Regions from separate parts of the Psychrosphaera aestuarii genome, predicted to be linked through region 1. Evidence: predicted binding sites of a transcription regulator. Region 1 holds the regulator's gene; the other holds the start of a gene.
What was found. The regulator sigma-54, encoded in region 1, starts transcription at its own class of promoters, with help from an activator protein. The targets are predictions, from matches to a motif close to GTTGGCACGNNNNTNGNNT.
Positions count from the first base shown of each region.

Region 2: the regulator sigma-54 is predicted to act here: its motif matches at 2,088-2,106, upstream of J9318_RS10330 (Lcl C-terminal domain-containing protein).

Region 1 is NZ_CP072844.1:798,318-802,495, reverse strand. It holds gene lptB (LPS export ABC transporter ATP-binding protein) at 1-646, shown strand, start outside; gene J9318_RS03655 (RNA polymerase factor sigma-54) at 699-2,192, shown strand; gene hpf (ribosome hibernation promoting factor) at 2,226-2,513, shown strand; gene ptsN (PTS IIA-like nitrogen regulatory protein PtsN) at 2,605-3,054, shown strand; gene rapZ (RNase adapter RapZ) at 3,057-3,917, shown strand; gene J9318_RS03635 (HPr family phosphocarrier protein) at 3,931-4,178, shown strand, end outside.
Region 2 is NZ_CP072844.1:2,270,122-2,274,299, reverse strand. It holds gene hemW (radical SAM family heme chaperone HemW) at 1-118, opposite strand, end outside; gene J9318_RS10345 (XTP/dITP diphosphatase) at 120-719, opposite strand; gene J9318_RS10340 (Fe-Mn family superoxide dismutase) at 872-1,453, opposite strand; gene J9318_RS10335 (Grx4 family monothiol glutaredoxin) at 1,664-2,008, shown strand; gene J9318_RS10330 (Lcl C-terminal domain-containing protein) at 2,204-3,832, shown strand; gene J9318_RS10325 (Lcl C-terminal domain-containing protein) at 3,829-4,178, shown strand, end outside.

The DNA.
Region 1 (4,178 bases):
AGCTGGTCAAGTAGTTGGCTTGTTAGGACCAAATGGCGCGGGTAAAACAACAACTTTTTACATGATTGTTGGTTTGGTGCCTAACGATAAAGGTTTAATTCAGCTTGATGATATCGATTTGAGCCACGAACCTATGCACGTAAGAGCTCGCAAAGGCATTGGTTATTTACCTCAAGAGTCGTCTATCTTTAAAAAGCTGACAGTTTCACAAAATATAATGTCTGTTCTAGAAATGCGAAAAGACATAGATGCAAACCAACAGGCTGATTTACTTGATGATTTAATTGCCGAATTTCATATTGATCATATTCGGGATAGTCTTGGTATGGCATTGTCTGGTGGTGAGCGCCGCCGCGTAGAAATCGCAAGGGCATTGGCTGCCGATCCAAAAATTATTCTATTAGATGAGCCTTTTGCGGGTGTTGATCCTATATCTGTCATAGATATAAAGAAAATAATTCAACAATTAACAGCAAAGGGAATTGGTGTACTTATTACCGATCATAATGTCCGTGAAACACTTGATGTCTGCGAAAAAGCCTATATCGTTAGTCATGGAGAGCTTATTGCTGAAGGAACTCCGGCTCAAGTGCTAGAAAGTGACATAGTTAAGAAAGTTTATCTTGGTGACCAGTTCAAACTTTGATATTTTGGTAGCACGAATAAGTTTATTTTAGTCAGTACTTTACTGGGATCAAATGAGACCAACATTACAACTTAAAATGGGTCAGCAGTTAACAATGACCCCGCAATTACAGCAGGCTATTCGTCTGTTGCAGTTGTCGTCATTAGAATTGCAACAAGAGATCCAAGAAGCCTTGGATAGTAATCCTTTGTTGGAAGCTGATGAAGAGCATGGCTCAGTTGAACAAATCGAATTACCACAAGACAACCATGATCGTCATGAAAATGAAGCCTCAGTTTCATCTAACGACGACGATATCGAGTGGACGCGAGAAGAACGCGATACAAACGAAAATATCCAAGACCAAACTATTAGTGATGACTTGCCCACAGACTCGACTTGGGATGACTACATGAGCGCCGCTCCTGCGAGCTCAGGCCCTGCGTACGACGGTGAAGATACCGTTTATCAAGGTGAAACAACTGTTGATATTCAAGACCATTTAAAATGGCAATTAAATCTATCCACTTTTTCCGAACATGACTTAGCTATTGCAACAGCCATTATTGATGCTATTGATGACAAAGGTTTTTTGACGGTATCTGTTGAAGACATTGTTGAGTCTGTAGACATCGAAGATGTTGAAATAGAGGAAGTTGAAGCGGTTTTAAAACGCATCCAACACTTTGATCCTATTGGTGTTGCCACCCGAGGGTTGCAAGAGTGTTTGTTGGTTCAGTTAAAGCAATATAGCCCTGACACACCTTGGCGTGAAGAGGCTATTGAACTCATTGCTGAAAATATCGACCTGTTAGCGAACCGTGATTATCGCACTATAATCCGCAAAACAAGATTAAAAGAATCTGAATTAAAAGAAGCACTCGACTTGATTCAACAACTGAATCCAAATCCCGCAAGCCTAGTTATAAAAGACGAAATTGACTATGTAATTCCAGATGTTACCGTCGTAAAGAAAAAAGGTCGTTGGTTAGTAGAGCTAAATCCTAATTCTATGCCTAAAATTAAAGTGAACGAACAATATGCTTCACTGTCTAAAACTTCAACCAATAGCTCTGACGCGCAATTTGTTCGTTCACACTTACAAGAAGCAAAATGGTTTATTAAAAGTTTAGAAAGCAGAAACGACACTTTATTGAAGGTATCTAATTGTATCGTGCAACAACAACAAGCATTTTTTGAATACGGACCAGAGGCGATGAAACCAATGGTTCTAAATGATGTAGCAGAAATGGTCGATATGCATGAGTCCACGATATCGCGTGTGACAACACAAAAGTTCATGCACACACCCAGAGGAATCTTTGAGTTAAAGTATTTCTTTTCTAGCCACGTCAGCACCGAAAATGGTGGTGAATGTTCATCCACTGCAATACGGGCTTTAATAAGAAAGTTAGTTGCTGCAGAAAACCAAGCAAAACCGTTAAGTGACAGTAAGATTGCTGATATTCTGGCCGAACAGGGCATCCAAGTAGCCAGAAGAACTATCGCAAAATACCGGGAATCGTTAAACATTCCCCCTTCAAACCAGAGAAAACGATTGGTTTAACAATCCATTTTATCAATTCAGAAGGAAGTGCATATGCAAATTAATTTAACTTGTCGTCATGTCGATGCAACAGAGTCTTTAAAAGAATATGTTGATACGAAATTTGCAAAGTTAGAACGTCATTTTGACCATATTAATAACGTCCATGTGATTTTAGACGTTGAAAAACTCAACCAAAAAGCAGAAGCAACTATGCACGTAAATGGTGGTGAACTATTTGCTGCATCGGAGCATACTGATATGTATGCTGCAATTGATTCCTTAATTGATAAACTTGACCGTCAAGTCATTAAACACAAAGAAAAGTTAACCAGACATTAACTTTCTTTATTAATTTTAAAGCGCCATGGACGGTGCTTTTAACCAATCTTTTGAGATTTAAATCAAAAGAGTAAAGCAGTAAAAGATAACCATGAATGTAAAGCTACTCCTGCGACCTGAGTGCACTAAAGTACTAACAGATTGCCAAAGCAAGAAAAAGATCCTCGAGCATATTGCCGAGATCGCGAGTACAAAATTACCAGACCTCACTTGCACAGATATACTCTCAAGTCTTATGAATAGAGAAAAGTTGGGGAGTACCGGAATAGGAAATGGCGTTGCTATTCCTCATGGAAAAATAACACCAAATGAAAGTCCAGTGGCGGTATTAATCGTTATCCACCCTGGCATTGATTACGATGCAATAGACAATAGACCTGTTGATGTATTTTTTGCGTTACTTGTTCCAGAAGATCAGTGTGACGTGCATTTAAATACGTTAGCGTCAATCGCAGAAATTTTTGATAATAAAGAAATGCTTCGTAAAATAAGAAGCGCCGAAACTGATAATGATCTTTACAAAATAATTGAAGCTGCTTAATCATGCATATATTTATCGTTAGTGGCCGTTCAGGCTCAGGGAAGACAGTCGTATTAAGAGTACTAGAGGATCTAGGCTACTATTGCGTAGATAATTTACCGGTTAATTTATTACCTGCATTATCACACTCCTTATCTAAAAATTATCCTCAAGTTGCCGTCAGTATTGACGTTAGAAACTTGCCCAGCTCTGAACAAGAGTTAATGGATAATTTAGATTTCTTACCCAAAGGCGTAAAGACGACCGTTCTATATATAGATGCTAAAGATGACGTATTAATTCGTCGCTATAGTGAAACAAGGCGCCTACACCCTTTAACCAAAGGTGATGCGTCACTACCTGATGCAATCGCACAGGAGAGTAAGCTTTTAGATGGGTTATCGTCTAGAGCCGATTTATATATTGATACCTCGGATTTAAATGTTCATCAACTAACCGAGATGGTGAGAGAAAAGATATTAGGAAAGTCAGATAAAGAACTTATTATTACTTTCGAGTCGTTCGGCTTTAAATATGGGGTACCAAACGATATCGATTTTGTATTTGATGCACGATTTCTACCAAATCCTCACTGGGAACCAGAACTTAGAGCATTAACCGGTTTAGACTTACCTGTGAAAGACTTTTTCTCTAGTCAACCACTTGTGAATAAATTCATATTTCAAATCAATAACTTTATGTCCACTTGGTTACCGCATTTAGAGCGCAATAATCGTAGTTATTTAACGATCGCAATAGGCTGTACTGGTGGTAAACATAGGTCTGTATATATTGCTGAAACGCTCGCTGAACAATTTCGTTCTCGTGGAAAAAATGTAAAAACTCGCCATCGAGAGATGAGCCGTTATTTAGAGCAACTGTAAGGTAACAAGCCCAGTGTTATCACGAACAATTACAATCCAGAATAAGCTTGGGTTACACGCAAGGGCTGCGACCAAATTGGCCCAACTCGCCTTACAATTTGATGCTAAAGTTCAAATACAACAAGCTGATAAAACCGCCAGTGCGGATAGCGTCATGGGCTTACTAATGCTTGCAAGTAATCAAGGTAAAGAGATACACGTTACCGCAACGGGGAGTGATGAAAAGCAGGCTCTCGAAGCTATTTGCGAACTAATTTCTAA
Region 2 (4,178 bases), 1.5 Mb from region 1:
AAGCGTGTGAATTAAAGTCGCAGTAAGGGCACTTTTGTACACACCATGGGATGTGTACATAAAGAGAAAGAGGTGGTAGTTGGTTTATTAACACACGGTTAGATGAATTGGAGGGCAACTTATATTCCTAGCTCTTTAAATTTATTAACAAGTTGCTTTAACGCTTGGCCTCTATGGCTCAGCGCATGTTTTTCAGAAGGTGATAACTGAGCAGCCGTTTTGTCTAATTGCGGTTGATAAAAAACCGGATCGTAACCAAAACCACTATCCCCTGAACGCTTGTCAGCAATCACGCCATCCCAATAACCTTCACAAATAATAGGGCAAGGATCATCAGCATGACGCATAAAAACAATAACACAAACAAAACGGGCTTTACGTTGCTCGGCTGTTTTACCATCAAGTACCGACAACAGCTTATCGATGTTGGTACCATCAGTGGCATCAGGACCTGCAAAACGAGAAGAATAAATGCCTGGTGCGCCATTTAACGCATCCACTTCCAAACCAGAGTCGTCGGCAACACATGGTAAACCTGTCACTTTAGCGGCGTGACGGGCTTTGATAATTGCGTTCTCAACAAAGGTAGTGCCGGTTTCTGGCACTTCTTCGACATTGTAGTGCTTCTGCGGTACAACATTAAAACCAAAAGGGCTCAAGATTTCCTGTAATTCGTTTACCTTGCCTTGGTTACCCGAAGCGAGTAATAACTCTTTCATTTACTTTCCCTACTTATTTGTATGAGGGGTATTATACGCAAAAAAAAACGCTAAGTTCACAATAAACTCAGCGCTTTATTATTTATTTTATGGATACAAAATCAGCTTAGCAAAATGCTCAACCTTACTTTTTGTGCCCAAATACTTATGAATTAAGCAAAGTTGCTGTTCGCAAATTCCCAGTTCACAAGTGCCCAGAAACCGTTTAAGTATTCAGGACGTACGTTGCGGTAATCGATGTAGTAAGCGTGTTCCCAAAGATCCACAGTAATTAGCGGAGTAACGCCTGCTTCAGTAATTGGAGTGCCGGCATTAGACGTATTAACGATGTCTAAAGAACCGTCAGCTAATTTAACTAACCAAGTCCAGCTTGAACCGAAGTTGTTTACTGCTTTGTCGTTAAATGCGGCTTTAAAGTCTTCAAACGAACCCCATTTTGCAGAGATAGCGTCAGCAAGTGCGCCAGTTGGTGCGCCGCCGCCATTTGGGCTTAATGAATTCCAGTAGAAAGTGTGGTTCCAGATTTGTGCCGCGTTATTAAATACACCACCTTCAGAAGTCTTAACGATTTCTTCTAATGACTTACCTTCAAACTCAGTACCACCGATTAGACCGTTTAACTTTACAACGTAAGTGTTGTGGTGCTTACCGTGGTGAAAGTCTAACGTTTCCGCTGAAATGTGTGGTTCTAATGCATCTTTTGCATATGGTAGTGCTGGTAATTCGAATGCCATAATGGTTGTCTCCGTTGGCTTTGTTTATGTTTGCTGATAAGATTATAAAACTTGACTAATTTACTCAAGTATCAGTTTTGTAACGTTATCAATAAATATGACTTAAAGTTTGTTTTTCAAGTCTAAAGTTATAAAACGCCGTATTTTATTTTTAAGATCAGACATAAGTCTAGTCGTCGTGTAAAAATTTACCATAAAGAAGAGGTTGCAATGGAAACCATTGATAAAATTAAAAAACAAATCGCAGAAAACCCAATTTTGATCTACATGAAAGGTAGCCCTAAATTGCCATCATGCGGTTTTTCTTCACAAGCCTCTCAAGCATTAATGCAAGTGGGCGAACCGTTTGCGTATGTTGATATTCTGCAAAATCCAGATATCCGAGCTGAATTACCAGGTTATGCAGAATGGCCAACATTCCCACAGTTATGGGTAGACGGTGAATTAGTGGGTGGTTGTGACATCATTATGGAAATGTTCCAAAAAGGTGAACTACAGCCGTTAATTCAAGAAACAGCAGCAAAATATAAAACAGAAGAAGACAGCGCCGAGTAATAAACTTATATTCGACTGAACTTCAGAAAAGGCCATTTGATTATTCAAGTGGCCTTTTTTTATACTAGCCTAAATAGGCGCTGGCGTAATTATTGCTTTAGTTTGGCTAGACACATGCATTTTTGTTACTTGAGGCCGATAAGATTTAGCCTAACAAAAACCATTAAATAACGTTAAAACTGGATAACCCATTAAATGAGAAGTCATTATTTAATATTTGTATTGTTATTTACCTTACTACTCAGCGCTTGTTCCGGCAGTGAATCTTCCGATCCGTCGGGGAATAATTTAGCAAGCATTAACATAGGCAACGACATTACCGTATTAGAAGGGCAAACTTTTGCCTTAACGGCATCTATTTATCCAGAAAATGGCTCCGTAATTTGGACGCAAACGCAAGGTCCTGTTATTAGCGACTTTCCGGTAGATCCGGCGTTAGAAGTCAGCTTGGTGGCGCCAACAATTAATATCGACACCACAATCGTTATTAAGGCGACCTATACCACAACAGATGGACAACGAGTGGATGACTCAATAACTATCAGTGTGACTAACGTAAATGAGGAGCCGATTGCGCGCATTACTAATAATACCGATGCCGTTGCTCCTTATGAAACCTTTGAAGTTATTTCGTTATCGGCCGCAGATAGTATCGATCCTGACGGTGAAATTCGCTACTACCAATGGACACAAGTGGATAGTAATCCTGCGTTGCAAATACTCTCACCAAATAATTTAAGAGAAATCACCTTTCAAGCACCATATGTAACACAAATAACAAATTACACTTTTCAGTTACAAGTGACTGATAATTTTGGGTTAACAGCGACCAACACCATAGACATTCAAATTGCCGCCGCCGAAGGCACAGTAGCCACCGCAGGCCAAGATCAAATTGTGGACGAATTCACAAAAGTCATACTCGATGCCTCCGACAGTGTCTCCATCGATAATGTTTTATCTTGCCAGTGGGAGCAGTTAACCGGTATTACCGTAACCTTGACTAATGCCGACCAATGTATCGCCGAGTTTTTTGCGCCAAACGTTGACTCAACAGAGTTACTCACCTTTCAAGTGACGGTGATTGACAATGCCAGTAACAGCGAATCAGATACGGTCAATATCACAGTAAATCCGCTCAACTTAGGCAGCTTGCACGACTCAGGCGTTATTGAATGTTATGGCGCAACCGACGTTGTGCCTTGTGATAACGTCAATTTTCCAAATCAAGACGCCGACTCAGGACGAGATTCAGTACGAGATGCGATTGACAAAAGTGGTGCGGGCGATAAAACCTTCGACTTTACAAAATTTGATATAAACGGGGATGAGCTACCAAATGATGCACTCGTTTTTAGTTGTATTCGCGATAATTTCACTGGTTTAGTATGGGAAGTTAAAGTTGCGAACGCGACGCCGCAATATAGCGAATTACATGGCGTAGAAAACTATTACAGTATAGATGACTCGTTACCAGGCCAACTATCCTGCTCAAATCCTGCAAGCTGCGGTAGCGAAACCTTTATTGAAGAAGTGAACGATGACACCTTCTGCGGTGGCGCAAATTGGCGATTGCCGACCTACTTAGAATTAATGCAAATACTTGACTATGGTGAACTCGATAACGCGAATTTATTCCCAACTGACTTTTTTCCCAATTCACCAGATCCTGCAGTACTCAATCACTTATTTTATTGGGTATCGGAAATAAATATCGAAGGTGGCAATGAAACATTGCAGTGGGTAATCGACGTTAGAAATGGCGACGACTCAGCAATTAAAGGCACATCTGGCGCTTATATACGTTTAGTGAGAAACCCATGAAGAACATACTATCTTTTACGCTAGCCAGTTTTTTAACGGCAGTCCATTTATCGGTATCGAGTGCGTGGGCGCAAGACTGTCCTGGTTCAGACGCAACATTACCAACCGACATTTTTATTACCGAAGATATTAGCCAAGAAATGGTGATTGACTCCACCACAGGTCTTGCCTGGGCGCGATGCGTAGTCGGGCAACAATGGAATGGCACCACACAAACTTGTACCGGTGAAGCACTCAGACTGACGTGGCAAGAAGCATTGCAAGCCTCATCAACTTATCAAGCTGGTAACTTTGATGACTGGCGAGTACCTAATATCAAAGAATTAGCTTCGATTGTGGAGCGTGC